3 regions of the Clostridium sp. DL-VIII genome follow, and region 2 is predicted to be linked to each of the others. Evidence: predicted binding sites of a transcription regulator. Region 2 holds the regulator's gene; each other region holds the start of a gene.

Region 1 (10,277 bases), 260 kb from region 2:
TGTTGATGGAATTACAACTCCTAAGGTTAGGGTATATGCACTAACAACCCATTGTATTTGATCTATGGATGCGTTAAAGGTCTGCATCATTTTAGTAACAGAGATATTAATAATGCTGGTATCTAGATTTACCATAAAAATTGCCATAATTACAACACTCATAATAAGCCATTTAGCTGATGATTCTTTTTTATTTTCCATGCTCCCACCTACTTTATATGTATTTTTATGTCTGCATTTGTACCAGGTAGAAGCTTAGCATCATTTTCCTCAAGTTCAATTTTCACAGGTACCTTTTGAACAACCTTAGTAAAAGTTCCTCCTGAAGAAGATGGGAGAAGTGAAAATGCTGAATTTGAAGCCTTTCCTATATATTCAACTTTACCTTGAAATACTTTTCCATCAAATTGATCAATTTTTATATCTACATTTTGCCCTTCTTTTAATTTTTCGACCTTGGTTTCTTCTATATTAGCAGTTATATAAAGTTTTTCTTGGTCAACCATTACCGCAAGCGTAGATCCAGCCTGAACATATTGCCCCTCCTCAGCTTCCTTTTTAATAATTATCCCATTAATTGGCGCTCTAAGTAATGAAGAATTAACATTTTCATCTGCTATTCCCTCTTCATCTATGTGTCCTACAATTTGATCTTTAACTAAAGTTTCTCCTTCTTCTACACTAAATTCAAGAAGACTTCCTGAAATTTTTGGAGTTATATCTATAAAATCTCCAGCTACCTGTGCATCTTCAGTTGAAACAAAATACTCATTTTCATACCAATAATAAAACCCAACTCCGCTAAGAGTTATTAACATAGCTATAGCTATACAAAAAATTATTATTTTACGCTTTCCTTGCATTTTTATCATCCCTTCCTAACTTCTTACGCCAACTTTGGCAAACATGCCAGGTTTCAATTGTGCGCTTGAATCTATTAAAGTTATTTTTACTAAAACATTATTACTCTTAGAATTTAATTCTGAATTTATTACTGATATAGTTCCTTCAAATTCTGAATCTTCTATCTCCGACACTTTAACATTTACAGCTTGTCCTTCTTCTAGATTTTTTGCAATACTCAACGGTACATATGCATTCACGCATAAAGTGTCAGGATTAGATATCGAAATAAGAGTGCTGCCAGGTGATACTATTTCACCTTTATTTATATTTTTAACAGTAACTTTCCCTGAAATAGGCGCTGTGATAGCTCCATTATTTAATGCTATTTGTGCTGTTTTTAATGCTTCTTCAGCTTGCTTTACTTGAGCCTTGTAAACATCTATACTCGTTTCTGTAGCACCATTTTTAAGCATTTCTAATTGTTCCTCTGCTGATTTCTGCCCTGACTCAGCTGAGGTAAGTTGCTGCTGTGCAGTTTCAAGTTGCACCTCTGTAGCTGCACCAGCCTCAACTAAAGCTTTTGTACGATCATAATCCTTTTTAGAGGCATCATAAGTTGCTTTAGCACTATCCAGGGCTGCTTGTGCTTGCTCTATTTGTTCAGGACGTGTACTGTTCATAGCATTAGTTAAATTTGCATTTGCAGTATTTACTGCTGCTTGTGCTTGATCTACCTGAGCCTGCAAGTCCTGAGTATCTAATTTAATGACAGTATCACCTTGATTTACAACTGACCCTACATTAACTGATATATCTGAAACTCTTGCAGAAATTTTTGAGGATACATTAACTTGATTATCTGTTTCAAGTTTTCCTGCCATGATATATATGGATTTTTGCTCATTAACCTCTTCTGCTTGAACAGCATTTTCATTTCTATTATTATTTGCGGCGCATCCTGTAAAAAAAGATGTTCCTATAAGAACTGGTAATACAATTAACAAAACATATTTCTTCATAAATTACTTACTCCTTTAACAAATTAATTATCGATAAGAACTCTCATTCTCATTAAGCCTTGAAATTTTCATCACTGAATTTATGTAATTAGTTAGGATTCTATTTAAAGTTACTATAAAAACTTTAACTTTTTCATCATCAATCTAACCTCTGACAGACATATCCTTTATGAAATATTTTTATTTTTTTCATAATAATGTTAATGAATAAAAATAAAAGTATCCAGCTCTATGTATATGACCTTGTTTTACTTTCAACGTTCAGCCCAAAAATCAATAGATTTTCTTCCATTATTCCAAACCCAAGTTAGCCACATTACCAACTTTTCCATAAAATTTTAACAAGTTTTATAATTTAATTGTGTATTCATGCCCCGAATCTATTTATTTGCTTTACAAGAAGTAACAAGGGAATCTTAATTTTAAGTCCCATGTTATTCTTCCCAATTAGATTATTTACTCGCTTTATATATCGGAAGTAAAATATTATCAATAATATCCTCAGTATTCGTTTCTGTGATTCTTCCATGCAAAACAAGCTCATTTATAATTAGTATAGCTGGTAAATTTAAAGCCTTTTCAGAAATAGTATCTATTGAAAGTGAAATCTCTTTGCGCTGATTAGCCCTCGTTATAATAGTTTCAGTTGATTCACGAAGACCATTTCCGTTGTTAATAACATTAAATAAATCGTAAGGCGTCATATTAGAAAGCATATCTAAAATCACATCTCGTAGATCATCAGGTCTGATAATTTCAAATAGATTTAAAACATTAAATAAGGCAATTAAATCTTCTCTTAGCGAACCATGATCACTGACTTCTAATTCTATTGATGGTAGATGTCGGCTTAAAGCGGCAAAAATAAGATAACATTTTTGTGGCCATCGGCGATAAATAGCATTTTTGTTGGTTTTTGCAGCGCGAGCTACGTCATCCATTGTCAATTTGCTATATCCCATTTTATTAAGCAATAACCAAGCCTCATCTAAAATTGCATTTTCAAGTATAGCGCCACGGCGTCTACTAGCATTATTGTTCATGATACAACCTCCTATTTTTGGTCTACATAATTCCACCATAATATAGTACCATAAACACCAATAAATAAAATAACAAGAATCGTCAATTTACTGATCCAATTAATAAGCTGAGGATTATTCAAATATATTCCAGAAATTGTCCATGGGATATAACGGCCTAACGGCTGTGATCCAAAAATGGCAGCTATAATTATAGCTACAAATGAAGTACTAACTGGAGCCAAAATTCCCCGTGTCATGCTGGCGATAAGAGGAAATAGAAAACTAAGACTACAATTATAGAGTGTTACTATCCCTAACCTTTTTAGAAGAGTTCCAGTCAATAACACATCAAAATTTGTCAAATCTAAGCTCAAGCCTATGGCAAATGTCGCACCAATTGCTAATACCGTTATGCCTAAAAAACATAATCCTAAAGCAAAAAATTTTGAACATACCAAACTTGTGCGAGAAATTGGCAATGATAAAAGATCTTTAAAAGTTTGATCCTGATACTCTCTACCAAATACCCAGCTGCTTAAAATACCAAAACCCATCAATCCAATAACAGTAGAATACATAAAAAAAGTATTTTTCAAAAATTCTTCCCACGTTTTATCCTGCATATGGATAAGTAACAAAAAGCTATAAAAAGCTAAAATATAAATTGGTATATGACCTCGTACTATTTTATAAAACTCAATTTTAGTCATTGACCATATCTGTTTCATAATGATTTGCCCTCCTTAATTGTTCTAAGAAAGAATTCTTCTAAACTTTCATTTACAGATTGAAAAATCATTGGATTCAATTTCTGATTTTCTAACTGATGTAATAAAGCAGAATATTGGTTAATAGGTATATTCGAAACAAGTATTTCCTCTTCACTTACTGATGTGCATTGCAAGTTTTTTGTAGCAAGGTAATCAGCAAGATTCTCGACAGAGCCATCCGTTTTTATGTAAAGCTTGGATTCTCTACAGGTTTCAAATTCTGAAAAATTTAATTCTCGTAGCAGGCATCCATGTGCTAATATCCCAATTCGACTTACCAGCTTTTCCATCTCATCTAATAGATGGCTTGAAATAAAAATAGTTGTCCCATTTTTAGCCATTTCTAATAAAGACTTACGAACAACTACAAGCCCCTCCGGATCCAATCCGTTTGTTGGTTCGTCTAACAAAAGAATTTTTGGCCTATGAATAAGCGCCTTAGATAATCCAATTTTCTGATTGTTTCCTAATGAAAGATCTTTTACCTTAACCTGACGATAATTATCTAACAATAGCTGCTGTGAGATGTTATCAATTCGTTTCTTAATTTCTGAATCGGGTATTAGTCTTTGCTTTGCATATAATATAAGATTTTCTTCTACAGTAAAGTTTGGATAAGCATGTGGGGTTTCAATTAAGTAACCAACCTGATTCCAAAATTCAGAAGGCAGCTTTGAAATTGATTGTCCAGAGTAATAAATTTCACCAGATGTAGGATTAATCATTTTAAGCAACATCCGCATTGTTGTTGTTTTTCCTGCACCGTTTAATCCTAAAAAACCATATATTTCACCTTCATTAGCTGTCAGATTAATATCATAAACACTATTTTTTGATCCGTAACTCTTTGTTAACTTCTTCGTTTGTATTATTGACAAAACGTAGACACCTCCAATGTTATACTTCAATTAGGGTACTCCAGTACCTTAATTGAAGTATAACATTGGAAATTATAAAACGCAATACTAAATATTCATATTTTTTTATTTATTCTTATCATTATTATTAGATTCCTGATCTCTATGAAACCATTTACTACTCATTTCCCTCAATATATAAAACTCTTCTTTAATTAAAGAGAGATATACATAGAAACTATTTTTAATGTCCAAAAAGGAGCTATTTCAATAAAGGATTTCAGTCCGCTATTGAAATAGCTCCTTATAAATTTAAATTACTCTTATTTTAATATATTGATTTATATATTTCTAAAATCTCTGATACATTTGTATCCCTTGGATTACCTGGAGTACATGCATCTGCCATAGCTGATTCTGCAAGCGCCTTTAAATCTTCTTCCTTTACGCCAATTTCCTTTAATGTCTTAGGTATTCTAACATCCTCTGAAAGTTTTTTAACCGCATCAATAGCTGCTTTTCTGTATTCATCCTGAGACATATTGTCTACACCTTGAACTCCCATTGCTCTAGCAATTTCTCTATATTTTTCGCCAGTTGCTTGTGCATTGTATTCCATAACATATGGTAAAATTACTGCATTAGCAATTCCATGTGGAGTATCGTAAAATGCTCCAAGTGGATGCGCCATTCCATGAACTATACCAAGACCTACATTACTAAAACCCATACCCGCAACATATTGTCCAACAGCCATATCTTCTCTTCCCTTTGGTTCATTGTTTACTGCACTTCTAAGTGAACGTGAAATAATTTCAATAGCTTTTAAATGTAGTGCATCGGTCAATTCCCAAGCTCCCTTTGTAATATATCCTTCAATTGCATGAGTTAATGCATCCATGCCTGTTGCCGCTGTTAATCCTTTTGGCATTGATGACATCATTTCCGAATCAACAACTGCTATAACTGGAATATCATGTGGATCAACACATACAAATTTACGTTTCTTTTCTTCATCAGTTATTACATAATTAATTGTAACTTCTGCTGCTGTTCCTGCTGTTGTTGGAACTGCTATAATATCAACACATTTATTTTTTGTCTCTACTGCTCCTTCAAGACTTCTCACATCTGAAAATTCAGGATTATTAATGATTATTCCAATAGCCTTCGCTGTATCAATTGATGATCCTCCACCTATTGCAATTAAATAATCTGCACCAGCTGCTTTAAATTTATCTATACCTGCTAAAACTACATTTATAGTTGGATTAGCTTTTACTTCATCAAATATTTCAAAATCCAAATTATTTGCTTTTAATAAATCTGTTACTTTAGTAGCTACATTAAATTTAATTAAATCTTTATCTGTTACAACTAATGCCTTTTTATACCTTCTTATTTTAGCTTCTGTGATAATGTTTTCAATAACACCTGCGCCTATATAGCTTGTCTCATTTAAAACCATTCTGTTTGACATAAAAATCAATCTCCCTTTTTATATTTAATTTATTGTTAAATAATTAACTGTTCGTACAAAAAAAATTTATCCAAATATATTTATTAATTGAAGATTTTTTTATTACCCTTGAGAATTCTCAAGGGTAATTTTTTTATATTATAATATATTAACAAGTTATCTAAGGCTATTGCTGAATACGGAGAAGTAGGCTCATACCAAAAATTTTTTCATAGCTTAGCCTCAAATAACTCTATTAACCTAAATAATCTTCTGAGATAGTAACATTAAAATCCTTTGCTAAATCTCTAAAGTTTTGAGAAGTTATAGTTTGCTTTTTTCCACCCATAGATAATACTTTAACTAAAATTTCAGCTGACTTTTCAACTGTGTCCATAAGTCCAAAAGTTAAATCTAATGTTTCTCCTGAGCAGAACATTCCATGATGTGCCCAAATAACAACATCATGTCTCTTCATTAGCTCACCTGTAACTTCTGCAATAGCAGCTCCACCTGGAACCATCCAAGGAACTACTCCAATTCCACTTGGAAATACTACTGGACATTCTGTTGCCATTTCCCAAAGCTCTCTAGTAAATACTACTCCATCTAATGGTAATACAAATGTTAATGCTATTACATTAGTTGTATGAGAATGCATTATAACTCTGTGAGCCCCATTTGTTTTTTCTACCTTTATAGAATGACTCATTAAATGTGAATCTAATTCACTTGTTGGTTTCGCTTCATTCTTTAGTCCCCAAACTATTTTATAGTTTTCTCCCTTTTCATCTATTTTAATTATTCCCGCATTTTCTTCTAATGAAATTTCCATGTTTCTTATGAATTTTCCACTTCCAGTTACTAAAAAATATTCATTAGCAAGATTTTTAACAGTTACACCAATTGGAGTATACTTTGAATCTTCATTAATAAATCCACCAATTGCTACTACTTCATCTTCTGTTAATCTATAAGTTATGTTTCCACCATTTCTTTCATGCCAACCTTTTAGCCAAGCATCATTGGTGATTTTTTTAAAGTTCTCTATAAATTTCATATCTTCTATTGCCATGCTTTCTCCTACTTTCATATTTATAATTGATTTTTAGATTTTTGCTTTAAATCTTTATTCTGATAATTCCATTTGAATTTCTCTCATTACTCTCAATTTTCCAAATAAACTTATTAATTCTGTAAAAATTATAAGTTATTGTGTGATGATAAATGCGCGTAACCTTTATTTATAGATATGAGCGCTATATCTATCTCAAATAACAAATAGATATATCCCCTCTAACTTCTTTAATTATACTTCATTTTTTAGTCAAACACAATTGTTTTTTGTTGTTTTTCTTTGTTTTTATTTGCATGTCTTTTTCAACTCAACATTATTATTAAGTTTGTATTTATGTTTTTAATATAAATGTGATTATTCTAGTTCAATCCAGATATATGACTTTATTTTTTAAAAAATGATCAGCTGTAAATCATTTTTTACAATTTACAGCTGATCATTTTCTACACTAGGTTTTTAATTAAAATACAACTTCAATATTATATGAATGCAATAAATTTATCCATTCCTCTTTTAGTTCCTCATCTGTAATTATATAATCTATATTTTCATAATCAAAAAGCTTTACAAATGATGTTTTATCATATTTAGAATGGTCAACTAATAATATTACTTTATTAGATTGTTTGATCATAGTTCTCTTAATTTCTGCCTCTGCCTCATTTGAATCAAGTATTCCTTTTTCAAGGTCTATACCTTTACAGCTTACAAGTGCTATATCAACGTTATATTTTCTTATAGTATTTTGTGTTATAGGACCTTGCAATGATAAAGAACGTTGTATTACACTGCCACCAGTTGATATAATATTTAAATCCGATTGATTTAATTCTTGAAGCACCTCAATAGAATTTGTTATGACTGTTACATCATTTCTGTTTTTAATCATCTTTAAGGTTTCAAGAACTGTTGAACTGCAATCAGCAACTATTGTACTACCTTCTTTGATAAATTCTACAGCTTTTGCTGCTATATATTGCTTGCTTTCTATGTTAGTTTTTGATCTTTTATAAAAAGGTATGTCTTCATTTGTTTTTTCCGCATTTAATATTGCACCACCATAGCTTCTAGTTACTATGCCTTGTAATTCTAACTTTTCTAAATCTCTTCTTATAGTTTCCTCTGTCACATCAAACTTTTCACTTAACTTCGATACATATACCTTTTTTTCTTTTAATGCTATTGCTTTTATTATTTCTAACCTTTCTCTAGGTAACATTCTATTTCCTCCTTCTATTCATTTCACAACTTCCATACATTTATATTTTAAATCATATTTCAAATAATTAAAATTACATATTTATTATTTGATACTTAATTAATTTATATCCAATATACCAAATCAACACAGATAATACAATATAAATCAAAATTAATTATTGACCATTTTTTAAGAAGAGCTATATAATGTACATATATTATTATTTTCGAAGGAGAATAGCTATGATACAAAAAGCTTTTAAAATGAAATTATTTGAAGGTAAGGAAAAAGAATATGAAAAACGACATAATGAAATCTGGCCAGAACTTGTAAAGGAATTAAAATCTCATGGAGCCTCGACATATCTAATATTTCATGATAAAGAGACCAATTACTTATTTTCTTATGTAGAAATGGAAAGTGAAGAATTATGGGATCAAATTGCAGAAACAGAAGCCTGCAAAAAATGGTGGGAATTTATGAAAGATATAATGGAAACTAATCCAGATAACAGTCCTGTATCTATAGAATTATCTAAGGTATTTAATTTAAAGTAATTATTAAAGTTTTACTTTCATAAACAAAAGTGACTTTAATTGCAATTTTAAAATATACAGAAAGAAAATAGCCTACACTTCTTGGTGCAGGCTATTTTCTTGCTATATTATATAATTCTATATATTTAAGCTTTTTGATTTTCTTTATATCTTCTCCAGTTTCTATAACCTACCTTGTTATTTCCCCATACATTCTCGTAATTTAATCCTGTTAATTCCTCAACTGTTTCACGAGTTTCTGAATCTACATCCTCTTTTAATCCACCATCTTTTAATCTTGCAATTTCTTTCTTAAGTATTTCATGTGTTTTATGAGATACTTTGAATTTATATGATGATATTATACCATATATAAGTAGTATTGCTGGTGCTGCTATTAATATAACCGCCATAGCTGTTAATGCTTCTGGAGGTTGTGCTGTTGTTGATCCAGATTTAAAGTTGAATTCTTGTAATACAACTCCAACTAAGAAAACAGCAAGTGCTTGTGAAGCTTTACGTAAAAGACTCATAAATCCAGCAAATACACCTTCTCTTCTATCAGCAGACACTATTTCATCTACATCAGGAACAAAAGTATAGTTATTCCAAGGAACAAAGTTTATTCCACCTCTTCCAAGTCCAGCCACAGCTGATACAATATATAATGCAACAAGACTGTCAGGAACTGTTTTATATACTATTAAATATCCTATAATACTTACAAAGAATATTAGTGATACAACTCTAAATGCCCCACCAGGACTTAATTTCAATGTGCAATAAGTTGCTATACCAACTCCCGCTATTTGGAATATATACATTAATGCTAATAAGTTTGATGCTACAATAGCCCCCTTAAATAATGCAAATACTATAAAATAAGTAAAAACTGCATTAAATGTATCCTGTGCTAAATACCCTCCAATGTACATTCCTAAATGAGCTCTAAAAGTTTTAATTTTAAGAGTTGTAATTAAATCTATGTAAATTTTCATTACATTTTGCCCAAATGATAATTTTTCCTTTGAATGTCTTCCTTCTAATATTTCTATTTCTTCTAAAGACCTTTCCCAAGTGAATGTGTATACAAGAATTAAAACACATATAAATATTACAGTAAAAATTCCACCAGCAATCAAAAATGATTGTGGAGATTCTTTTCCTAATGCATTTATAAGTCTTCCTGGTAAAAATGCAGCTAGAAAAGCTGAAAATTGAGCAATATACATTCTCGCACTAGTAAGTTTCGCACGAACTTTAAAATCTGATGTCATTTCTGCTGCCAAAGTATCATAAGGTATAAGTACCATCGTATAGACGATTTCAAATGCTATATAAGTCGCAACATAATAAACATAAGAGAAACCACTAACCCAAATAGCTGAATATACAATTATTAAAGGTATTGCTGCTAGTAAAAAGAATTTTCTTCTTCCAAACTTTCTTCCAAGTGCAGTTTTGTGGAAGTTGTCTGTTATAAATC
Region 2 (10,277 bases):
TTATTTCAAATAGAGCTGCATTGGTTGGATTAGTTATAATCATATTAATAGTATTTATTACTGTTTTCGGAAGTTTTATAATGCCGTATGATCCTAATACAGGTGATCTTTCGAGTTCACTTCAAACTCCATCTGCATCTCATTTCTTTGGTACGGATGAACAGGGAAGAGATATTTTTTCAAGAGTGATTGATGGTGCTAAAATTTCACTTAGGGTTGGAATAGTTGCTGTTGCTATTGCCTTATCAATTGGAACAATAGTTGGTTCGATTTGCGGATACTTTGGAGGAAGATTAGATATGTTCTTAATGCGAATTATGGATGTAATCTTAGCATTTCCTTCATTATTACTTGCAATTGCATTTATGGCTGCTTTAGGTAGAGGTATTGATAAGGCTGTTATTGCAATTAGTATAGTTACAATTCCAGAGTATGCGCGTATAGTACGTGGTTGTGTGCTGTCTATACGTGAAAGTGAATATGTTCAAGCGGCAAAAGCTATTGGTAATGGAGACTTTGTTATAATTTTTAAACATGTGCTTCCTAATATATTATCGCCTATAATTGTACGTGCGACTCTTGGAATTTCGGGTGCAATTCTAGATGCTGCTGCATTGGGATTCTTAGGACTTGGAGTACAGCCACCGTACGCTGAATGGGGAACAATGCTTGGTTCAGGAAGAACTTATTTCTATAATGCACCGTATATAATTTTATTTCCAGGTCTTGCAATTACAATTACAGTACTTGCATTTAACTTACTTGGAGACGGGCTTAGAGATGCACTTGATCCTAAGCTAAATGCTTAAGGAGGGGTAAAGTATGTTACTTGAAATAAAAAATCTGAAGACTGAATTTGAAACTAAAAAGGGAACTGTTTGTGCTGTAAATGGTGTTGATTTTAGTGTGGATAAAGGTGAAGTTGTAGCTATTGTTGGAGAATCAGGCAGTGGTAAGAGTGTTACATCTCTTTCATTAATGAGACTACTTGGGAAATCTACTAAGACCAAAGTAACTGGTCAAGCGTTGTTTAAAGGAGAAAACATTCTTGATAAATCAGAAAAAGAAATGCAGCAAATGCGTGGTAAAATGCTCTCTATGATATTTCAAGAGCCTATGACATCGTTAAATCCAGTATTTACAGTTGGAAAACAAATTTCTGAAGCTGTTATTAAACATGATAAGGTAAATAAAGCAGAAGCAAAAAACAGAGCAATTGAAATGTTAAGATTGGTTGGAATTCCATCACCAGAAACTAGGGTTAACAACTATCCTCACCAGTTAAGTGGAGGCATGAGACAAAGAGTCATGATAGCTATGGCACTTAGCTGCAATCCGGAGCTTTTAATTGCAGATGAGCCCACAACTGCTTTAGATGTTACAATCCAAGCTCAAATTCTTGATCTTATGCTTGAATTAAAGGAAAAGCTAGGAACTGCCATTCTTCTTATAACTCATGATTTAGGTGTCGTAGCAGAAGTTGCAGATAAAGTTGTTGTTATGTATTGTGGAAGAGTTGTTGAAAAGGCAAATGTCAAAGATCTATTCAGGGATCCAAAGCACCCATATACTAAAGGGCTTCTGAACTCAATTCCTAAAATAGACGAGGATGCTGAAAGATTGTTTATTATACCTGGAACAGTGCCTAATCCATTGGATTTACCCTCTGGCTGTGCTTTCAGAGATAGATGTCCAAGCTGCATGGAAAAATGTGAAAAGGAACAACCTTCTTTATATAATTTAGATGGTAGAGAGGCCCGTTGTTTCTTGTACGAAAAGGAGGATAAAGCTAATGGATAAGGAAAAATTAATGGAAATAAAAAGTTTAAAGAAATATTTTCCTGTAGGATCCTCAGGATTTTTCCAAAAACCTGCGTATGTTCAAGCTGTTGATGATGTTACTTTTGATATATATAAAGGAGAAACTTTAGGGATAGTTGGAGAATCTGGTTGTGGTAAGTCAACTATGGGAAGACTTCTCGTTACATTGCTTGATTCAACTTCTGGTGAAATCTTATTTGAAGGAAAAGAAGTAAATGCTATTCGTAAAAATAATAGAAAAGATATAAGTAAGAACATTCAAATTATATTCCAAGATCCATATGCTTCTTTAAATCCAAGAATGACAATTGGAGATATCATAAGAGAACCAATGAAAATAAATGGTATTGCAAGTGGAGAAGAATTAGAAAAGAGACTTGATATTCTTTTAAATCAGGTGGGACTTGCATCTTATCATAAAGATAGATATCCACATGAGTTTAGTGGAGGGCAAAGACAAAGAGTAGGGATTGCGCGTGCTATTTCAGTTAATCCTAAACTTATAGTCTGTGATGAAGCAGTTTCAGCTCTTGATGTATCTATTCAAGCTCAAATTTTAAATCTTTTAGACGATCTTCAAAAAGAACTAGGTTTTACTTATTTATTCATTGCACATGGTTTAAACGTAGTTAAACATATTAGTGATAGGGTAGGAGTTATGTATCTTGGAAAGCTTGTTGAAATTGCGGATGTAGACAAATTGTATAGTACACCAATGCATCCATATACGACAGCCTTGCTTTCAGCTATACCAATTCCTAATCCAGAGAAGAAAAAGGAAAGAATTATATTAACAGGTGATGTACCAAGTCCAATTAATCCACCATCAGGTTGTAGATTTCATACAAGATGTCCTAAATGTATGGATATATGTAAACAAACAGAACCACAGCTGGTTGAGCTAGAATCAGGACATAAGGTTGCCTGCCACTTATACAATAAATAAAAATATTTGAACAAAGAAAACTATCCAATAATATAACTTCAAATGAAGCTATTTATATTGGATAGTTTTTTATGCTTTAAGTAACACTTGTTACAAGTGATAATGACTACAGCACAAAATTATAAGGCAGAGATCAGTTGGATTTAGGAGTAGTTTAATTAGATTTGACTTTAATATAAGATGTAAGTAGAATCAGTATGGCAGATAATTAATTAAGTTTATACTTGATTTAGGAGGGACTTATTAGAATTGAAGGGTAAATGTTACTATTGCGACAAAGAATTGACAGAAAGAACTATTAAGAGGCATATGAAAAGCTGTGCTGTAATGAAAAAAAGAATAAATGAAGAATTACAAGAAAATAAGAAAACAAGAAGTCAATATATTATATCTATTAAACCTAAACGTGGTAAGAGTGAATTCTGTCTATATATATCTATAGATGAATCACTAGGTTTGGTGCATATAGATAAATTAATAAGAGATGTTTGGATGGAAAATGATGGGCTGCTCAGTGGATTTAAAATTAACAGAAAGTTTTATGAAAACAAAAAAATGAATATTAAGCTAAACGAGATATTAGAAATTGGTAAAAAGTTTGAGTATGAATATGATTTTAAAAACACAATTAATTTAACCTTAGAGGTTGTTGATAAAATTGAGGTATCTAAAGAATTTTCCCAAATAGAGATAATAGCACGAAATGATGAAATTAAGCATATATGCAATAAATGTGAAGCTGAAGCTAAATACTTTAGCTATGAAAAAGAAGAATGGTTATGTGAAAAATGTATTGATAAAGAAGACAAAGGATTGAAAGAATTAGATGATTGTAATTTTCAAGGAGATAGAGACTACCATTACTTTGCTAAAAAGGATGGGGAGGAAGTATACTTACCAGGCAATAATAATAAATATAAGCCTTTAAGAAAAAAAGCGATTAAAAGAGAAGAGAATGATGAATTTTCTGATTTTAATAAAGAGGATAATATAGAGAGCAGTTGTGAAAATTTCTCTGAGGAGGTTCATGAATTAAAAGAAAATATATTTTTAAAAGATGCGTATTCTTTTGACATTAATACACTAGTAAGAAATTTAGATAATGGTAATATATATGATATAGGTAAAAATCTTAAGATTAAAGGTATAGAAAATTTAGAAAAAGATCAGTTAGCTGATAAATTTTTACATAGCTATGAAAAAGCTATAGCGGATACATTAAATCTATTTGATGAAGAAAGATATAAAACATTAAAAAAAATAGTAGATAATGCAGGCATCCAAGTGATGGACAATAATGAATTTGATAAGCATATGAATTATTTTGTTTCAATAGGAATGCTCTTTAAGGTTAAGGATAATGATGGACAAGATATAGCATTAATCCCAGAAATTCTTCAAAATTTAATTAAAAACAGAAATAATTCAGAATATAATAAGCTTAGAAGAATAAATACAGAAATAATGGATCTCTTTAGAGGAATGAATAGAGCTTATGGAATTATTAAGACAATTGATATAATAAGTTTATTCACAAAATATGGTATTAGGGAGTCGGAAAAAGTTAATATTAAAGAAGTCATACAGGAAGCACAATATTATTATGATGAATATTATGAAGAAGAAAAGTTTATTATAAATAGCGAAGTATCTATGTGGCGTATGATGATAAAAGAAATAGATGAAAATTTAGATTATGCTGTAGTTTCTAAAGAAGAATTGCTTAGAACATCAAAACCAGATTGGATTTATACTTCAAAGATAGGCAAAGAGTTTGTTGAAGAGGTTGGAAGGATATTAAATGCCGATGAAGGTATTTTAAAAGAAATTGTAGAATCTTTGATTAGTGAAATTCAAAAAAGAGATTTTGATGAAATTATTGATGATATATTAGGTACAGATAATATTAATAATGAAAATGTAAAAGAATTTGTATACGTTAGTGTAGGTAAGTTACTTAGAAATATAAGACTATGGAAATATAAAGGCGCAACTATTAATGAGAGAGTGAAAAGTAAGATTGAAGCAGAAAAGAAGTCTACTGTTGGTAGAAATGAGCTTTGTATATGTGGAAGTGGGAAAAAGTATAAGAGATGTTGTGGAAAAAATATTGGGTGATCTATGTTTAATATAAAGGATAATATATAAATTACTAATTGAGTCAGCTGTATCTTGACTCACACATGTCGATATTTTGACATATAATGAACTAGTATTATTACATGGAGTTGAAAATGCGTGATATACGGGCTGATTTTAGCTGGAGGTAAGGGCAGTAGACTATATCCTCTATCAAGAGCCGATCAACCAAAACAATTTTTGAAGCTGATTAATAATAAAAGCTTTTTAGTTAATACCGTTGATAGGATAATCCCCTTAATAGATAAAGATAATATTTATGTTGTGACAAATACAGATTACAAGGACAAAGTTAAAGAAGAACTTGTTGGGATTAAGGAAGAAAATATTTTTGTAGAGCCTGCCAATAAGGAGACTGCTACTTGCATTGGTTTATCGGCAGTGAAGTTATTAAAACAAGATGCTAATGCAATTATGGTTGTATTGCCATCAGATCATTATATTCAAGGTGAAAAGAATTATATAGATACGTTATCTCAAGCAATTGAGATGGCAAATAAGAGAAGATGTATTGTTACACTTGGAATCGAACCAAGTAGACCAGAAACTGGCTATGGTTATATAGAAATGGGAGAGAGGACAAATGGAAATATACCAACTTATAGGATTGCTAGATTCACAGAAAAGCCAAATTCAGAGGTTGCTAAGGATTTTGTATTAAAAGGAACTTATTTATGGAATTCTGGTATGTTCATATTTAGAGCAGATGTTATTTTAAGAGAAATAGAAAAATATCTACCTAAATTGCATAAATCATTAATGGAAATATATAAAAACTTAGGAGAAGAAAAAGAAGATGAGGTAGTTAAAGAACAATATGAGCTTATAGATGGAATATCAATTGATTTTGGAGTTATGCAGAGAACAAGAAAAGCATATGTCATAAAATGTGATTTCAATTGGGATGATATGGGAAGCTTTGGAGCTTTAAGCAGATTGTTAGACACTTATAGGAATAATAGTATATCTAAAAATGTTTATGTTGATGATTGTGAGAATTGCTCTATTTTTGGTGATAAAAATTTAATAATTGGATTTGGAATTAAGGATTTGGTTGTAGTAGATGCTGGAGATGTGATACTAGTAATGGATAAAAATAAGGATCAAGAAATAAAACATCTGTTAAATAAACTCAACGAAGAAGAGCAATTTAATAAGTTCCTATAATAAATGAGCTGTTTCAATATATATTAATTATTTTGAAACGGCTTAATTGTATTTTATTAATATGTCTGTAATTAAGAAGTTTCTTATAATATAAATTTGAATTAATAACATAGTAAGCAAGGGGATATAGGAATGAGAACAATAACTTCTATGAAAAAATTAACTAACCGATTTAATATAAGGAATTTAATAACAAACATATATGTTAGCAGAATGAAAAAAATAAATTCTAAAAATATAATAAAAAACTCAATAGCTAATCTTGATAAAATTGGTTTCATGAACAGATAATACTTGAATAAATTCTGAAATTAACTATTGTAAATTTGTACTTGGAGTATTATCATAAGGGTACAAATTAAATTTGGATTATATTGAAGAAATAATATATAGAAAATAAACATATCTATAGAATTATATAAAGTGAAATGTAGAGGATGTGATTAAGCTTTGATGATTAACACTCACAAGGTTATGGCTGAGAATATTATCAAATATGCTAACACAAAAAGTATTTATTTAATTAATAATAAAAGGTTCATATGGGGGTGCGTGAAACCTGATTGTGTACCTAAATATAAATTTATGAAGCATTACTTTGATGAAAGTATAGACATGGTGGTTGAGAAAATTATATATTTATCAGGACTAACTTTGGAAGATATTTATTATGATATGAGCATTGGAAAGTTTAGTGAAGAACTTGGAGTAATATGTCACTTTTTATGTGATTTTTTTTGTGCTCCGCATTATTATAGATGGGAATTTAAAAGCACTAGTGCAGTTAGGCAGCATATGGCATATGAAAATAAATTAGCGAAGTTAGCTAAAAATTTCAAGCATGCGAGAATTATAAATACTAATATAGATCCAAGTAATATGAAAGAATTTATATTGCAGTTACAAAAACAGTATGATGGAATAATAGATTATAAGAATGATTTAACATTTTCATATTATGTTTGTGATAGTGTGCTAAATATGATTTTAAATAATGTTTTCTTTAATGATAATAAGGTGAGTAAAGTAATTTAGGATAGAGCTTAAAATATCTCAAAATGATAGGATGTTATTTTGGGGTATTTTTTGTTACTTTTCATGTAAGTTATGGCTTTTACAAAATAGTTGTTGCATAAATATAATAATCGTAATATAATTCAGTAAATATATGGACACGTGTTCATGCCCTTGAGGAGGATAATTATGACTAATAATGAAGAAATTGTTGAAAGCTGCAATTGTAATGTTATACATGAAGATGTTGTGTCAAAGGTTAAAGATTTGTTGCCTAAAGATGAAGTTTTATATGATTTGGCAGAATTATTTAAAGCTTTTGGAGATTCGACAAGAGTTAAGTTATTATGTGCTCTATTTGAGGCAGATATGTGTGTATGTGATTTGGCAGCAGTTTTAGGAGTGAGTCAATCTGCAGTATCCCACCAATTAAGGACATTAAAGGCGGCAAGACTTGTAAAATTTAAGAGAGTGGGTAAGGTTGTATATTATTCATTAGATGATGAACATATAAAGGGAATATTTAATCAAGGCTTTGAACATATAATGGAATGATTAACTAAATTAAGATTTATTTGTAATCATAGGCTACTTAAATACGTTTTTGGAAATAGTCTATAAATTTTATAAATAATTAAATTAACATTGACATAAAATCGGAGAAGTATGGTAAAATCATAATAGTTAGTTAAATTGAGAGATAGGAATATCAGGTGCATATTGTTAAAAAATAGATTAATCATGGTTGTGGTAGGAAGTAATATCAATTGCACGAACTGATTTATATAGTTAAAAAATTATTTAGGTAGGAGAAGTAATATGGAGAAAAATAAAAATATATCTATGGCAGTTATTAAAAGATTGCCAAAATATCATAGATACCTTGAAGAGCTTATGAGAAATGATGTAGATAGAATTTCTTCAAAAGAATTAGGTGAAAAAATAGGATTTACTGCGTCACAAATTCGTCAAGATTTAAATTGCTTTGGTGATTTCGGACAACAGGGATATGGATATAATGTCAAAGAGCTATATAATGAAGTTAGCTCTATTTTAGGATTGAATAGGGGATATGAAGCAGCATTGATTGGTGCAGGTAATATAGGGCAAGCAGTTTCGAATTATTCAAGATTTGAAAATTTAGGGTTTAAAATAACTGCTATATTTGACGCTAATCCTAAGCTTATAGGAATGAAAATTAGAAATGTGGAAATCATGGACATAGATGAAATGTCATCTGTATTAAGTTCGCGTAGAATAGATATAGGAATAATCTGTGTTCCAAGAAAGAATGCACAAACAGTTGCTGATGAATTGATAAAAGGTGGTATAAGAGGAATCTGGAATTTTGCACCTGTTGATTTAATTGTTCCAGATTATGTGAAGGTAGAAAATGTTCATTTAAGCGAAAGTTTGCTAACTTTAATTTACCTATTGAATGAAAGTGATAATTAAAATTAATAGTATAATGTTTTAATATAGATATATATAATAGTAAATCAATATTCTATGTTATTTTGTGGTATAGTACATTTAGTGTGTTTGATGAATGTGTTTGACATTTAGCAAACACATTTTGTTTTATAACGAGAATACTGAGATAATTACTGGCTTATTAATTTTTTTCATATGTTTATAAGTAAAAACTTGTATTAAAACATAATATTTTATTGCAAATAACTCAATGACGTATTATAATTTTACTTAAGGCGTGGTTGCTTTAATATTTTTTTAAATTCATTTGTTAATAATATAACAAATGAATTTAAAAATATCAAAAATAGTATGAAAATTAAAAAAATAAGTAAGCAAGTTTGAAGGAGGACCTTAACATGGAATTAAAAAATGTGATTCTTGAGAAAGAAGGACATTTAGCTATTGTTACAATCAATAGGCCAAAAGCATTAAATGCATTAAATTCAGAGACTCTAAAAGATTTGGATGCTGTTTTAGAAGATTTAGAGAAAGACAGCAATGTATACGCAGTTGTATTAACTGGTGCTGGTGAAAAATCCTTTGTAGCTGGAGCGGACATTGCAGAAATGAAGGATCTTAATGAAGAACAAGGTAAAGAATTTGGAATCTTAGGAAACAATGTTTTCAGAAGATTAGAAAAATTGGATAAGCCAGTTATTGCAGCTGTGTCAGGATTTGCTCTTGGCGGCGGATGTGAGCTTGCTATGTCATGTGACATACGAATAGCTTCAGAAAAGGCTAGATTTGGTCAACCAGAGGCAGGACTTGGAATAACACCTGGATTTGGTGGGACTCAAAGATTAGCAAGAATTGTAGGACCTGGAAAGGCAAAAGAATTAATCTATACTTGTGATTTAATAAAAGCCGAAGAAGCTTACAGAATAGGTCTAGTAAATAAGGTAGTTCCATTAGAAAGTTTAATGGATGAAGCAAAGGCTATGGCAAATAAAATTGCAGCTAATGCTCCAAAAGCAGTTGCATATTGCAAAGATGCTATAGATAGAGGAATGCAAGTTGACATAGATTCTGCTATCCTAATAGAAGCAGAAGACTTTGGTAAATGTTTTGCAACTGAAGATCAAACAGAGGGAATGACTGCATTCTTAGAAAGAAGAGCAGAAAAGAACTTCAAAAATAAATAATTTTTAAAGATTAAGTTAAAAATCTATTAAAGATTTATATATAGTTGTTATCAAATAGGTTTAATTAACAAGGAGGGTAATTTAATGAATTTCCAATTAACTAGAGAACAAGAATTAGTACAACAAATGGTTAGAGAATTCGCAGTAAATGAAGTTAAACCAATAGCTGCAGAAATCGATGAAACAGAAAGATTCCCTATGGAAAATGTTAAAAAGATGGCAAAGATTGGAATGATGGGTATCCCATTTTCTAAGGAAGTTGGAGGAGCTGGCGGAGATGTACTTTCATACATAATCGCTGTAGAAGAATTATCAAAAGTTTGTGGTACAACAGGAGTTATACTTTCAGCTCATACATCATTATGTGCATCAGTAATAAATGAACATGGTACTCCAGAACAAAAAGCAAAATATTTACCAGAGCTTTGTAGTGGTAAAAAATTAGGTGCTTTTGGTTTAACTGAGCCAGGTGCTGGAACAGATGCAGCAGGACAACAAACAAGTGCTGTGCTAGAAGGAGACCATTATGTATTAAATGGTTCAAAAATATTCATAACAAATGGTGGAGTTGC
Region 3 (10,277 bases), 2.5 Mb from region 2:
TTAAGGATTCAATTGGCCATGTTATATGACGCCAATCCGGCTCAACATCATTAGGATCTGGTGGAGCTCCCTTTTTAGGATCAGTACTCTTATTATAATCCTTTATAATGTCTTCCTTCATACCTTCATATAAACCAGCTGCTTTTTCTTTATCAACACCATAGTTTGTTAAATATTCTCCTGTTGGAAGCCAGTGTATTCCATAAACATATACCGAATCTCCATTGAAAAATGTACCAAAGAAGTTTGCACTTCCATATACTTGTCCAACTGTCTTATGATTGTAATCTGATATCCAGTTATCACCGTCATAGTTAAACCAGTATTGTTCTATAGATCTTAATTCAGTAGTGAATCCATATATTCCAGCATCTCTGTATTTATTATTTCCTGATACTGATCCCCACATGTATTCTCCAACCCAGCCAAATAATGATTCTCCAGCTGCTTCTTGATTGTTTCCATCGAAGTTATCTGCATAACCACCAGCCCATGAATGACCTTCATATGGATCAAAGTTTCTAAATTGAGGGAACTTCTCATCTGTTCTTGATGGATTTACGTAATCCCTTATTAAAGTATCTACCATAGGTCCATAGTTTTTTAAGAAGTCACTATCATAACTTGCTAGTACTGCAGACGCAAATGTAAAGTAACCATACGTAAAATGGTGATCAGTAATACCTGTATTCGCACCAAATTCGCTATTTTTATATATTAATGTTCCCCATTCTGGATTATAATCAAAATAGTATCCTTCAGTTTCACCAGGTTTATATGTATACCAATCTGTTAAAATTGTTTTTAGTCTATCTAAAAATTTCTTTTTATAATCTTCTGCCCCTACTTGATCAGCTATAAGTACTCCCATCGCCAATGGATGCAGCACCTTTCCCTGCCAATAAGCATCCCCGCTCATATAATTCGAATCAGTAGATTTATCAAGTATATCAAGATATTCAAGTAAATTACTTCTAGAATATTCAGGATTTAATGGTTCTGTAAATTGCGGAACCATTCCATTAAATTTATCTACTGTACTAAATGAATTGCCTTCATGGACTTTAAGTGTTCCTCTTACAGATGGATAAATCATATCGCTTGTTGAATCTGAGCTGACTTTCCATTGAGCAGGTAACATACACATTAAAGTTGTATCTGCAAGATCATTACGTTTTAAAGATATACTTTGCTTGAAAGTAGTGGTAACATCAGACGTTTTATCATCGTAAGTATAATCTGCTTTAGTATCTGTAACAAAAGCATAAGCATGCTTATAGAAATAATTTAAATCACTATCAGATGGCATAGTTGCTACTGATAAATAACCTTCTCCATTTCCAAGCTGCATTTTAATCTTGCTTCCGGCTTTTATAAATGTAGTTCCTTTAGGTGCAAATACTCCATAATATCTAGTTACGTTGCTAGGATCAGGTGCACCATTAGAATTAACTGTTTCTATACCTATATGATCTGCTGATATAGAGTCTCCATTATTAGCTAGTATATCATTGCCATTATCATCAAATATTCTTGTAACAGCTGTAGAATATATTTCAGGGGAATTAGGATCACTAAACTCTGTAAATACGTATGGTGAACCCTTTATAAAAGTAGTCTTCATTTTTTGAGTATCATCGTCGCTTAACACAACATTTGCAGAGTAATCTCCATAACCATCAATTTTACTGTCCATTTCTGAAGTATTAATATTATTTGCCATCAAAAACAAATCAATATTTTTTTCTGTTTCAACACTTCTATCTTGAAGCCAGCCAGCACTTGGTGTTAATAATCCTAAACCTTGCTGCTGATACTTGGCCTTTAATGGTAAAGTTATTAATGTATCTCCCATATTTTTTATAAGCAATGACTGCCACCAGTCATTTGATGGAATTGGCGACTTAAGATTATCAGTCTTCTCAAAAGGTTCTCTTGGTTGTGGGAATAAAGACATATCACTTACATAACTTCCTTCTCCTGCCTTAGTAACAGTTGATGAAGGTATCTCTGGTATTGTATATACAGGTTTTTGATCACCTTCAACGTAATCATATACTTTGAATTCCTTTATTCCAAATTCACCAGTATTAACTCTAGTCATTCCATTCATTCTTACATATCTTCCTGTAACATATATCGGAATATTTTCTTCTCCACCTCTACAGTTTAATTGTCTATAAACCTTAGTCCAATTTTGAGCATCATCTGATACTTCGAGATCATAACTTCTTGCTGGAGAATCCCAATCTAAGATAACCCTTCCTATCGTATGCTGGCTTCCCAAATCAACATAGATCCATTGATTATCTTCAGGTGTTGAACCCCAATGTGTATTCACGTCTCCATCAAAGGCATTCTTTGCATCTGCTTGTCCAGGAGTAATATACCACTCTTGATCTACAGACGATGCTGTTGCAGTTTTGTTTAAAGCTATATTCTCTCCAAGTGGCGCTGAAGGAGGAGGATTTATTCCGCCTGTTCCGTATACTTGTAATTCATAAATTGAATATCCATAAGCTTCTTGAGATCTTTTACTAAAATGTAAACGAACATATCTTCCTTTTCCAGATACAGTAATATCTTCATTTCCACCTTTTCCATCGGTTTCTGTATATATCGGACCACTCCATGTTACTTCATCATCAGAAACCTCTATTGTATAGTCTTTAGCATAAGCATTTTCCCAATTGATTTTTACCTCAGTTATTGATGCTGATGCACCTAAATCAACATATAACCATTCATCATCTTTTTTCCATTCAGATTCCCAACGTGATGTATTATCTCCATCCACTACTTTATCTGAAGTATTTCCCCCATTATTAGATGATGCATATGTTGTTCTGTTTTGTGAAAGCAGATATGGCGTTGTCGTATCTGCCTTAGCCGTGTTTGCCATAGGAAACTGCATTATACTAATAAGCATAAAAAAAATAGTGAAAATAGCAAACGGCTTTTTTAACTTCCCTACTTGAACATTTTTTGTTTTAAGCATTACTTTACTCCTCTTCTATAGTATTTGGTAGCAATTTATCTCTAAATTAATTTCTATTCAAAAGTCATTTGTTTACTGCAAATTGTTCCTTAGTATCCTTTATATACACTTAATAATAGTTCGTAATATTATTAACAGTATTTTTATCATTTGATGTTTGCGTATTTTTCTCTCCCTTCACAAAAAAAATTCTATGAATATAAATTCATACCTAAACAGTATGTCTTTATATTCATAGAATTATCGATACAAGTATAAATTTCTTTATACTTGTATCATATATAGGAACTAATCTGGATTAAATCGCAATTTATCTAGATTAAAAAGGCACTATTAACTTATAAATCTTTCTTTCAATTATTCATTTATTCTTCTGTTGGCTTTTCAGGTCCTGTTAAATCTAGTTGGTAAAAAACTAAGTCCAGCCACTTATTAAATTTATATCCTGCTTTTGTTATTGTACCTGAATACTTAAATCCAAATTTCTCATGAATTTTTATACTATTTTCATTCAGGCTGTCAATACAAGCTACCATAGTTGCATACTCTTGTTTATTAGCTATATCTATAAGCTCCTTTAATAAAAGCTTACCAAATCCTAAATTTCTATAATCCTTATGAACATATACAGAATGCTCTATTGTATATTTAAAAGCTGGATAAGTTCTAAATGAACCATATGTAGCAAAAGCAACAGCTTTACCATCTTTCTCAACTACTAATAAAGGATGTCCATCTTGTTTCTTCTCCTCATACCACTTTCTTCTACTCTCAAGAGTATGCGTCTTATAAGTATAGATTGCTGTTGTATTCAGTATGGCATCATTATAAATTTCCAAAATGTCTTTTAAATCTTTTTCAGTTGCTTCTCTTATCATTTTTTTATCCCTTCTCATATAAATTAATCTTTCTACATTTTAGCATTTTCCATACAATAAGCAAAATTCTTTTTTATCATTTATATGATATTATTATTATATAAGAAATTGCTATCATTCATTATTTCATCATAGACTCCATCTCTTATAATTGTATGTTCATTTGAAAAAACAACTGCTCTTTTAAATACTCCTTTTACATATTCAAAGTCATGGGTTGAACATAAAATTGTCTTTCCTGCCCTATTTATATTTATCATAAATTCTTTTAAAAATCTCTTTGTTTTAGGATCAAGTCCATTCATTGGTTCATCAAATATGTATACATCTGGATTCAGCACTACTACAGAAGCTATAGATACCTTTTTCTTTTCGCCTCCGCTTAAATGATACGGCTGCCTATTTCTTAATTCCTCAATATTAAGCAACTTTAAAGTGTCCTCAACTCTTTTTTTTACTTCCTCTTCATCCATTCCCATCTGCCTTGGTCCAAATGCAATTTCATCATAAACATTTGAGCAAAAAAGCTGTACATCAGAGTTTTGAAACACAAAACCTATTTTTTTATGGAAAGATTTTGAAAATTGTTCGTTTTGCAGTTTCTTATCATTTATTTCTTCTCCTGCAAATAAATAGCTTCCGCTATCTGGTGTTATTAATCCATTAATTAGCTTCATTAATGTGGACTTTCCACTTCCATTGACTCCTATTAAGGCAGCTGCTTCTCCTTCCTCAATATGAAGATTTATATTTTTAAGTGCGAAAACTTTATTTTCATATGAATAAGAAACATTATTAATATCAATCATTAAATCACAACCTATCAAAGTAAAAATATGCTAGTATAAAAATAATATTGCAAATAATACAAATATAATCTAATAACTTAAATTTAAAATTCTTATATACCTTGTATGTTCCTGTAAAACCTCTACATTCCATTGCACCATACATTTCTTCTGACATTTCTTTAGATATTATAAACATAGTTCCAACAATACCAGAAAGTGAAGTACTCTTATTACTGCTCCTGCCAACAGACCTTAACTTAAGTGCATAAACCATATTTAATGAAAACTCACCTAAAACTAATATATATTTTATTGTAGTATCAAGTACGAATATAAACATATCTGGCACCCTAAGAAGCTTTAAAGAGCCGGTAAGATCATTCCATTGTGTAGTAAAGGCTAATACATTAACCGAAGCAACAGAAACTAAAATCTTTAATGAAATCATTAAAGCATTATTGCCATAACCTAAAAAAAGTGAGGGTAACAGAATTATAAAAGTAAAAATTGCCACTCCAAAACTTACCCTTAAAATATATTTTATTTCATTAATACTTAAAAAATTAATTATTACAAGCATCAATACATTAGATATCAAAACAAAAGTAAAACTTTTTGTCATTGAAACAAATATTATTAGTATAAATGTTGACATGAGCTTAAGCAAAGCATTAAACTCAAGTTTACTTGACTTATATTCAGTTTGCCTTCTAAATCTAGTAAGCACACTTAATATAGAAAGAATGCTTTTATTTATAAAAGCATCCTTATCTTTTTTGGGCATATAATCATCTTTCTTCAAAAGCCATTCTGGCATCTATAACTTCCTCTCTCACTAAAATTTAACCATTAATACCATTATCTTTTCTCATACTGGCTATTATCCTGAATACTATTAAAAATATTGCAACTCCAGCGATTGCTGATAAAATATATCCAAAACTATCTGGCATGCCTTGGACAGAATAATCCCGCATCAATGCACTAAAATTAAATCCATTTTCCATTCCTTTTGGTACAAATCCTAAGGCTTTACCGCCTACAACTACAGAATTTATTTCATCAGTCCCCCATTCACCCCAAGCCGTACCAGTTGCTAATAAACCTAAAGGTGATAAACATATAAGTGCTATTATTAAAGCATATATTGGTTTAGTTTTTTTAGCTGAACCGTCATATACGATGTCAGGTGAAACTTTTCTTATAAAACTCAACACTCCAATAGTTATAATTGCTTCTAAAATTCCTGCAACTGCAAGATGCGGAATAAGCATTGCCGGTATAGAAATTGATAACGGATATGGGCAATATAAAGGCATACCTGCTGCATCCTTAAAAAGTAATGGCTGTATACCAAGCTCTATTGAAGCAAACAATGCACCAGCATTAATACCAACATACGAACCGATTAAAGCTCCAATATATTCCCCTCTCTCTGATTTAATTCTTTCCTTTAAAAACTTGTAAATATAATATCCTACAAATGGAATAATAAAAGCCATATTAAATGAATTTGCTCCAAATGCCAAAACTCCGCCATCTCCAAATAGTAACGCTTGAATCAAAAGTGCCACCGTTATAGAAATGCATGCTGCCTCAGGGCCTAAAAGAATAGCTAGCAAAGTTCCACCTACAGCATGTCCTGTTGTTCCTCCTGGTAATGGCACATTAAACATCATTGTTAAAAATGAAAGAGAGGCGCCTATCCCCATAAGCGGCATTTTCTTTTTTGTTATTTCTTTTTTTACTGTCTTTATTGATTTTGCCCAAACTGGAATCATTACAGCTCCTATAACCGCACAGGTAGCCGGACTTAAATAATTATCTGGAATATGCATTCTTTAATCCTCCTCTAACTTCAATAAAAAAACAAAACCACAAAAAGCGATCACTAATTAAACTTAAAAGTAATCAACCTTCGTGGTTATAATTCAAACTAATATTTTATATTTATTAAATTTTAATTCCTAAATTTACGTATGCCCTCGTGACACACATAATATATTACTACAATCTGTGCACTTTGTAAATATCAACTTGATTTCTAGCCTTTGTTTTTTACTTTCTCCTCAATATATTTAGCAAATGAATTTAATCCTTCTCCTGTTCTTGAAGATATCCTAAAAACGTTAGCTGATTCATTTAAAAGCTTAACATTTTGTTCTGTTTTATCCACATCAAAATCAAAATACTCCATCATGTCATACTTATTCAATATAACTACATCCGCTGTTGAAAACAATAGTGGATATTTTTCAACTTTATCATCACCTTCTGGAATACTTAAAATAGCAATCTTAAAATCTTCTCCAATATCAAATTCAGCAGGGCAAACAAGATTCCCTACATTCTCAATAAAGATTATATCAATTTCTTCTAAATCAAAATATTCTAATATATTCTTAATGGATACTGCTTCTATATGGCACGCTCCCTCAGTATTTAGCTGAATAACAGGAATTCCAAGTGAATCAATTTTTTCTGCATCTAATTGTCCCGCAATATCTCCTTCTACCACAGCAATATTATATTTATCTTTTAACTTTTTTATTAATTCTATAATCAAGCTCGTCTTCCCCGTCCCAGGTGAGCCCATGACATTTACTAAATATACATTTTTACTTTTCAAAATCTCTTTAATTTCTTTACTGCAATCTTCATTATTTTCTGCAACCTGCTTTAGAACTTTAATTTTCATTCATTCACCTCTCGTATCTGAAATTTTCTAATAACATACTCACCTTATCTTTCTAATAAATATATAGAGTACTTTTTCTTTACTTTATAATAAGGCACATGAAAATAAATGACAAGTCCAAAGTTACCATGGATATTTTTCATCAATTCTCACTATTATAATTGTGAAGAGTTTTGTAGGCAGCACATCTATCCACATCCATAAAAACACTTGACTTAGAGTTAACTTAAAGGTATAAAATGATATCATGCACAAGAAAACAAAAAAAATGTTGTTTATAGTTTATCAGTATTTAATCTATAGATTAATCACTTTCATTAAATTCTGTGCCTTAATCATAGCGAAAGGAATGATCATTAATATGAAAATTGCTGTAATAGACGCGCAAGGCGCAGGTCTTGGCCAAAACATCATAAAGAGAATTCGTAGAGAAATAGACAATGATGTTTATATTATTGCACTTGGTACAAACTCCTTTGCCACATCAAAAATGGTACAAGCAGGTGCAAATGTTGGTATAAGCGGAGAAAGAGCAATCAGTTCATTTTGTAAGACAGCTAAAATAGATAGCATAATAGGACCAATCGGAATGATTTGTAGTGGAGGCATAAACGGAGAAATTACCTCTATGATTTCCAATGCAATATTTAATATGGATTGTACTAAATATATTCTTCCACTACAAAAGCATGACATTTATATTCCTGGAACAAGAAATCTACAAATCAGAGATATAGTTGAAGAGATTATCTTTGATATTAAGAATCGCTTAACAGATATAAATAAGAATTAAGCTGACTCTATCGTCAGCTCTCAATTAAACTTTTTCTTTACTTTTATATTTCTAGTTGCTCCACTTTTTATGTTATTGTTACACATATATAGCTTATGTTCGCGATTTTGCCCTTTATCTCTCATCTAGGTATTATTTAGTTTTATTCTTCTCCTTTTCTATTTTATTTCTTTCCACTAATCTGCCCATTAAAAAGGCAATTACTCCAACTCCAATACCTGTCTGTACACAGAAAAGCAAGCTCTCTACCTCTCCTGGCAATTCCCCACCAATCCAAGTTTCCATAACTGGCTTAAACCATGGCTTATACTCAGTACCTGTAATCTCCGAAACTACTTTGCTTCCTGCATCATCAGATCCACCAAATTCTGCTCCTTTTAATGTAAATAAAGGGATAACTGCTATAATCGCAGCAATTGTTAATAGACTTATAACTGTCTTTTTAGTCTTCGACACTATTTTTCCCTCCCTTCACTAATCCGAGGCCTGCCAATTCAGATTTTGCATATGTTTCAAGGCCTATTATAATAACTACTGTTAGAATTCCTTCGATAATTGCAAGTGGAACTTGTGTTGGCGCAAATACTGCAAGGAATTTAGCTGCTGATGCCATAACACCACCATTTTCTGATGGATATGCTAGTGCAAGCTGAAAACTTGTTATACAATAAGTAAATACATCACCAATTGATGCCGCTAGGAAAATCCCTACATATTTATTGATTTTGAGTATTTGACATAATTTATATATTCCGTAAGAAACAAATGGGCCTGCAATAGCCATAGAAAATGTATTAGCACCAAGAGTAGTTATTCCTCCATGAGCAAGCAAAATCGCCTGGAAAATAAGTACAATGATTCCTAAAATACTAACTGCGGCTGGTCCAAACAATATTGCACCAAGTCCAGTACCAGTCATATGTGAGCAGCTTCCTGTTACTGATGGAATCTTTAAAGATGAAAGTACAAATACAAATGCTCCAGCCATGGCCAAAATTGTGATTGATCTACGATGCTCAGACACTGTTTTCTTAATTGATAAATAGCCGGTCACTAAAAATGGAACACATACAACACCCCATATAATGCAAAATTGTGGTGGAAGATATCCTTCCATAATGTGCATGGCATTAGCTGCTGGAGCCACTCCAAACACTAAAGCAAATGCTGCTGCTAAAGCAACAATTCTCTTTTCTTTTTTATTCATTTTTCTCCCCCTCCAAAAGCTTCTGATATTTATATAACCAAAAGCTAAATAATAAAATCATATAAATTCAGCTGAAGTATAGAACTCCATCTTAAAAATTTTATTTATAATCCATATTCTCATAGTATGTCTTTAAATTCCTGTATGCTTTTAGGATAGGCTTTTATATCTTTTAAAATCTGTTTTTCTACAAGAGATTCATAAACCTCAATTAGGGTTGGCTGTTTTAAATTTGCCGCTTTTAAAATTCCCATATTTTGAAATATCTCAAGTGGTGATCCATCTGCAATAATTTTTCCTTCACTAAACACTAGGACTCTTTCAGCCCATCTATATGCAAAATCCACATCATGTGTAGAAATAAGCATTGTCTTTCCTTCAGCTCCAAGCTTTAGCAAGACTTCTTCTAACATCATTGCATTTAATGGATCCAAAGCCGCTGTTGGTTCATCAAAAATTACAATTTCTGATTTCATTGCAATAATATCAGCAATACTAACACGTTTCTTTTCACCGCCACTTAAATAATGAGGCGGGCGATCTTTTAAATTACAAATATTCATATATTCCAGAGCTTCATCAACTCGTTTTAATACTTCTTCTTTTGGAAGTTTTAAATTCATAGGTCCAAAGCCAACTTCAGCCTTAACTGTAGATGCGATAATTTGATTGTCAGCATCTTGAAATACAATTCCTATATTCTTTCTAAGTTCATTTAAATTTTTTTTATTAATAACCATATCCCTGTAAATAATTTTCCCCTGCTCAGGTGTAAGTACACCATCTACGTTTAAGAAAAAGGTAGACTTTCCCGAACCGTTTGAGCCAATGACAGCAATTTTGTCACCCTCATAAATATCCACACTTACTCCATCTACGGCAGATTTTCCATTTCCATAGGTATAATATAAA

Evidence for each region. Region 2 encodes Rex, which represses fermentation and respiration genes when NADH is low (regulators of the CRP and FNR family bind a similar motif). Its sites were predicted from a motif close to ATTGTTAANNNNTTAACAAT; they were not measured.
Region 1: fucO (lactaldehyde reductase) is a predicted target of Rex. The motif match lies at 6,029-6,048, and genes of this name have one in related genera.
Region 3: hypB (hydrogenase nickel incorporation protein HypB) is a predicted target of Rex. The motif match lies at 7,636-7,655, and genes of this name have one in related genera.

Annotation. Positions count from the first base shown of each region.
Region 1 is NZ_CM001240.1:921,730-932,006, reverse strand. Features, by position in the region: gene CDLVIII_RS04280 (DHA2 family efflux MFS transporter permease subunit) at 1-201, opposite strand, end outside; gene CDLVIII_RS04275 (HlyD family efflux transporter periplasmic adaptor subunit) at 210-863, opposite strand; gene CDLVIII_RS04270 (efflux RND transporter periplasmic adaptor subunit) at 879-1,865, opposite strand; gene CDLVIII_RS04265 (TetR/AcrR family transcriptional regulator) at 2,318-2,908, opposite strand; gene CDLVIII_RS04260 (ABC transporter permease) at 2,920-3,618, opposite strand; gene CDLVIII_RS04255 (ABC transporter ATP-binding protein) at 3,615-4,538, opposite strand; gene fucO (lactaldehyde reductase) at 4,846-5,997, opposite strand; gene rhaD (rhamnulose-1-phosphate aldolase) at 6,233-7,051, opposite strand; gene CDLVIII_RS04240 (DeoR/GlpR family DNA-binding transcription regulator) at 7,515-8,273, opposite strand; gene rhaM (L-rhamnose mutarotase) at 8,498-8,812, shown strand; gene CDLVIII_RS04230 (MFS transporter) at 8,938-10,277, opposite strand, start outside.
Region 2 is NZ_CM001240.1:666,565-676,841, forward strand. Features, by position in the region: gene nikC (nickel transporter permease) at 1-809, shown strand, start outside; gene CDLVIII_RS03170 (ABC transporter ATP-binding protein) at 823-1,800, shown strand; gene CDLVIII_RS03175 (dipeptide ABC transporter ATP-binding protein) at 1,793-2,767, shown strand; gene CDLVIII_RS03180 (SEC-C metal-binding domain-containing protein) at 3,017-4,885, shown strand; gene CDLVIII_RS03185 (mannose-1-phosphate guanylyltransferase) at 5,006-6,073, shown strand; gene CDLVIII_RS31015 (hypothetical protein) at 6,206-6,364, shown strand; gene CDLVIII_RS03190 (zinc dependent phospholipase C family protein) at 6,527-7,108, shown strand; gene CDLVIII_RS03195 (metalloregulator ArsR/SmtB family transcription factor) at 7,277-7,642, shown strand; gene CDLVIII_RS03200 (redox-sensing transcriptional repressor Rex) at 7,907-8,542, shown strand; gene CDLVIII_RS03205 (short-chain-enoyl-CoA hydratase) at 8,920-9,705, shown strand; gene CDLVIII_RS03210 (acyl-CoA dehydrogenase) at 9,790-10,277, shown strand, end outside.
Region 3 is NZ_CM001240.1:4,668,467-4,678,743, forward strand. Features, by position in the region: gene CDLVIII_RS29430 (discoidin domain-containing protein) at 1-2,998, opposite strand, end outside; gene CDLVIII_RS21530 (GNAT family N-acetyltransferase) at 3,364-3,876, opposite strand; gene CDLVIII_RS21535 (ABC transporter ATP-binding protein) at 3,957-4,685, opposite strand; gene CDLVIII_RS21540 (energy-coupling factor transporter transmembrane component T) at 4,690-5,484, opposite strand; gene cbiM (cobalt transporter CbiM) at 5,510-6,505, opposite strand; gene hypB (hydrogenase nickel incorporation protein HypB) at 6,712-7,365, opposite strand; gene CDLVIII_RS21555 (DUF3842 family protein) at 7,727-8,158, shown strand; gene CDLVIII_RS21560 (cobalt transport protein CbiN) at 8,291-8,614, opposite strand; gene CDLVIII_RS21565 (energy-coupling factor ABC transporter permease) at 8,601-9,365, opposite strand; gene CDLVIII_RS21570 (energy-coupling factor ABC transporter ATP-binding protein) at 9,485-10,277, opposite strand, start outside.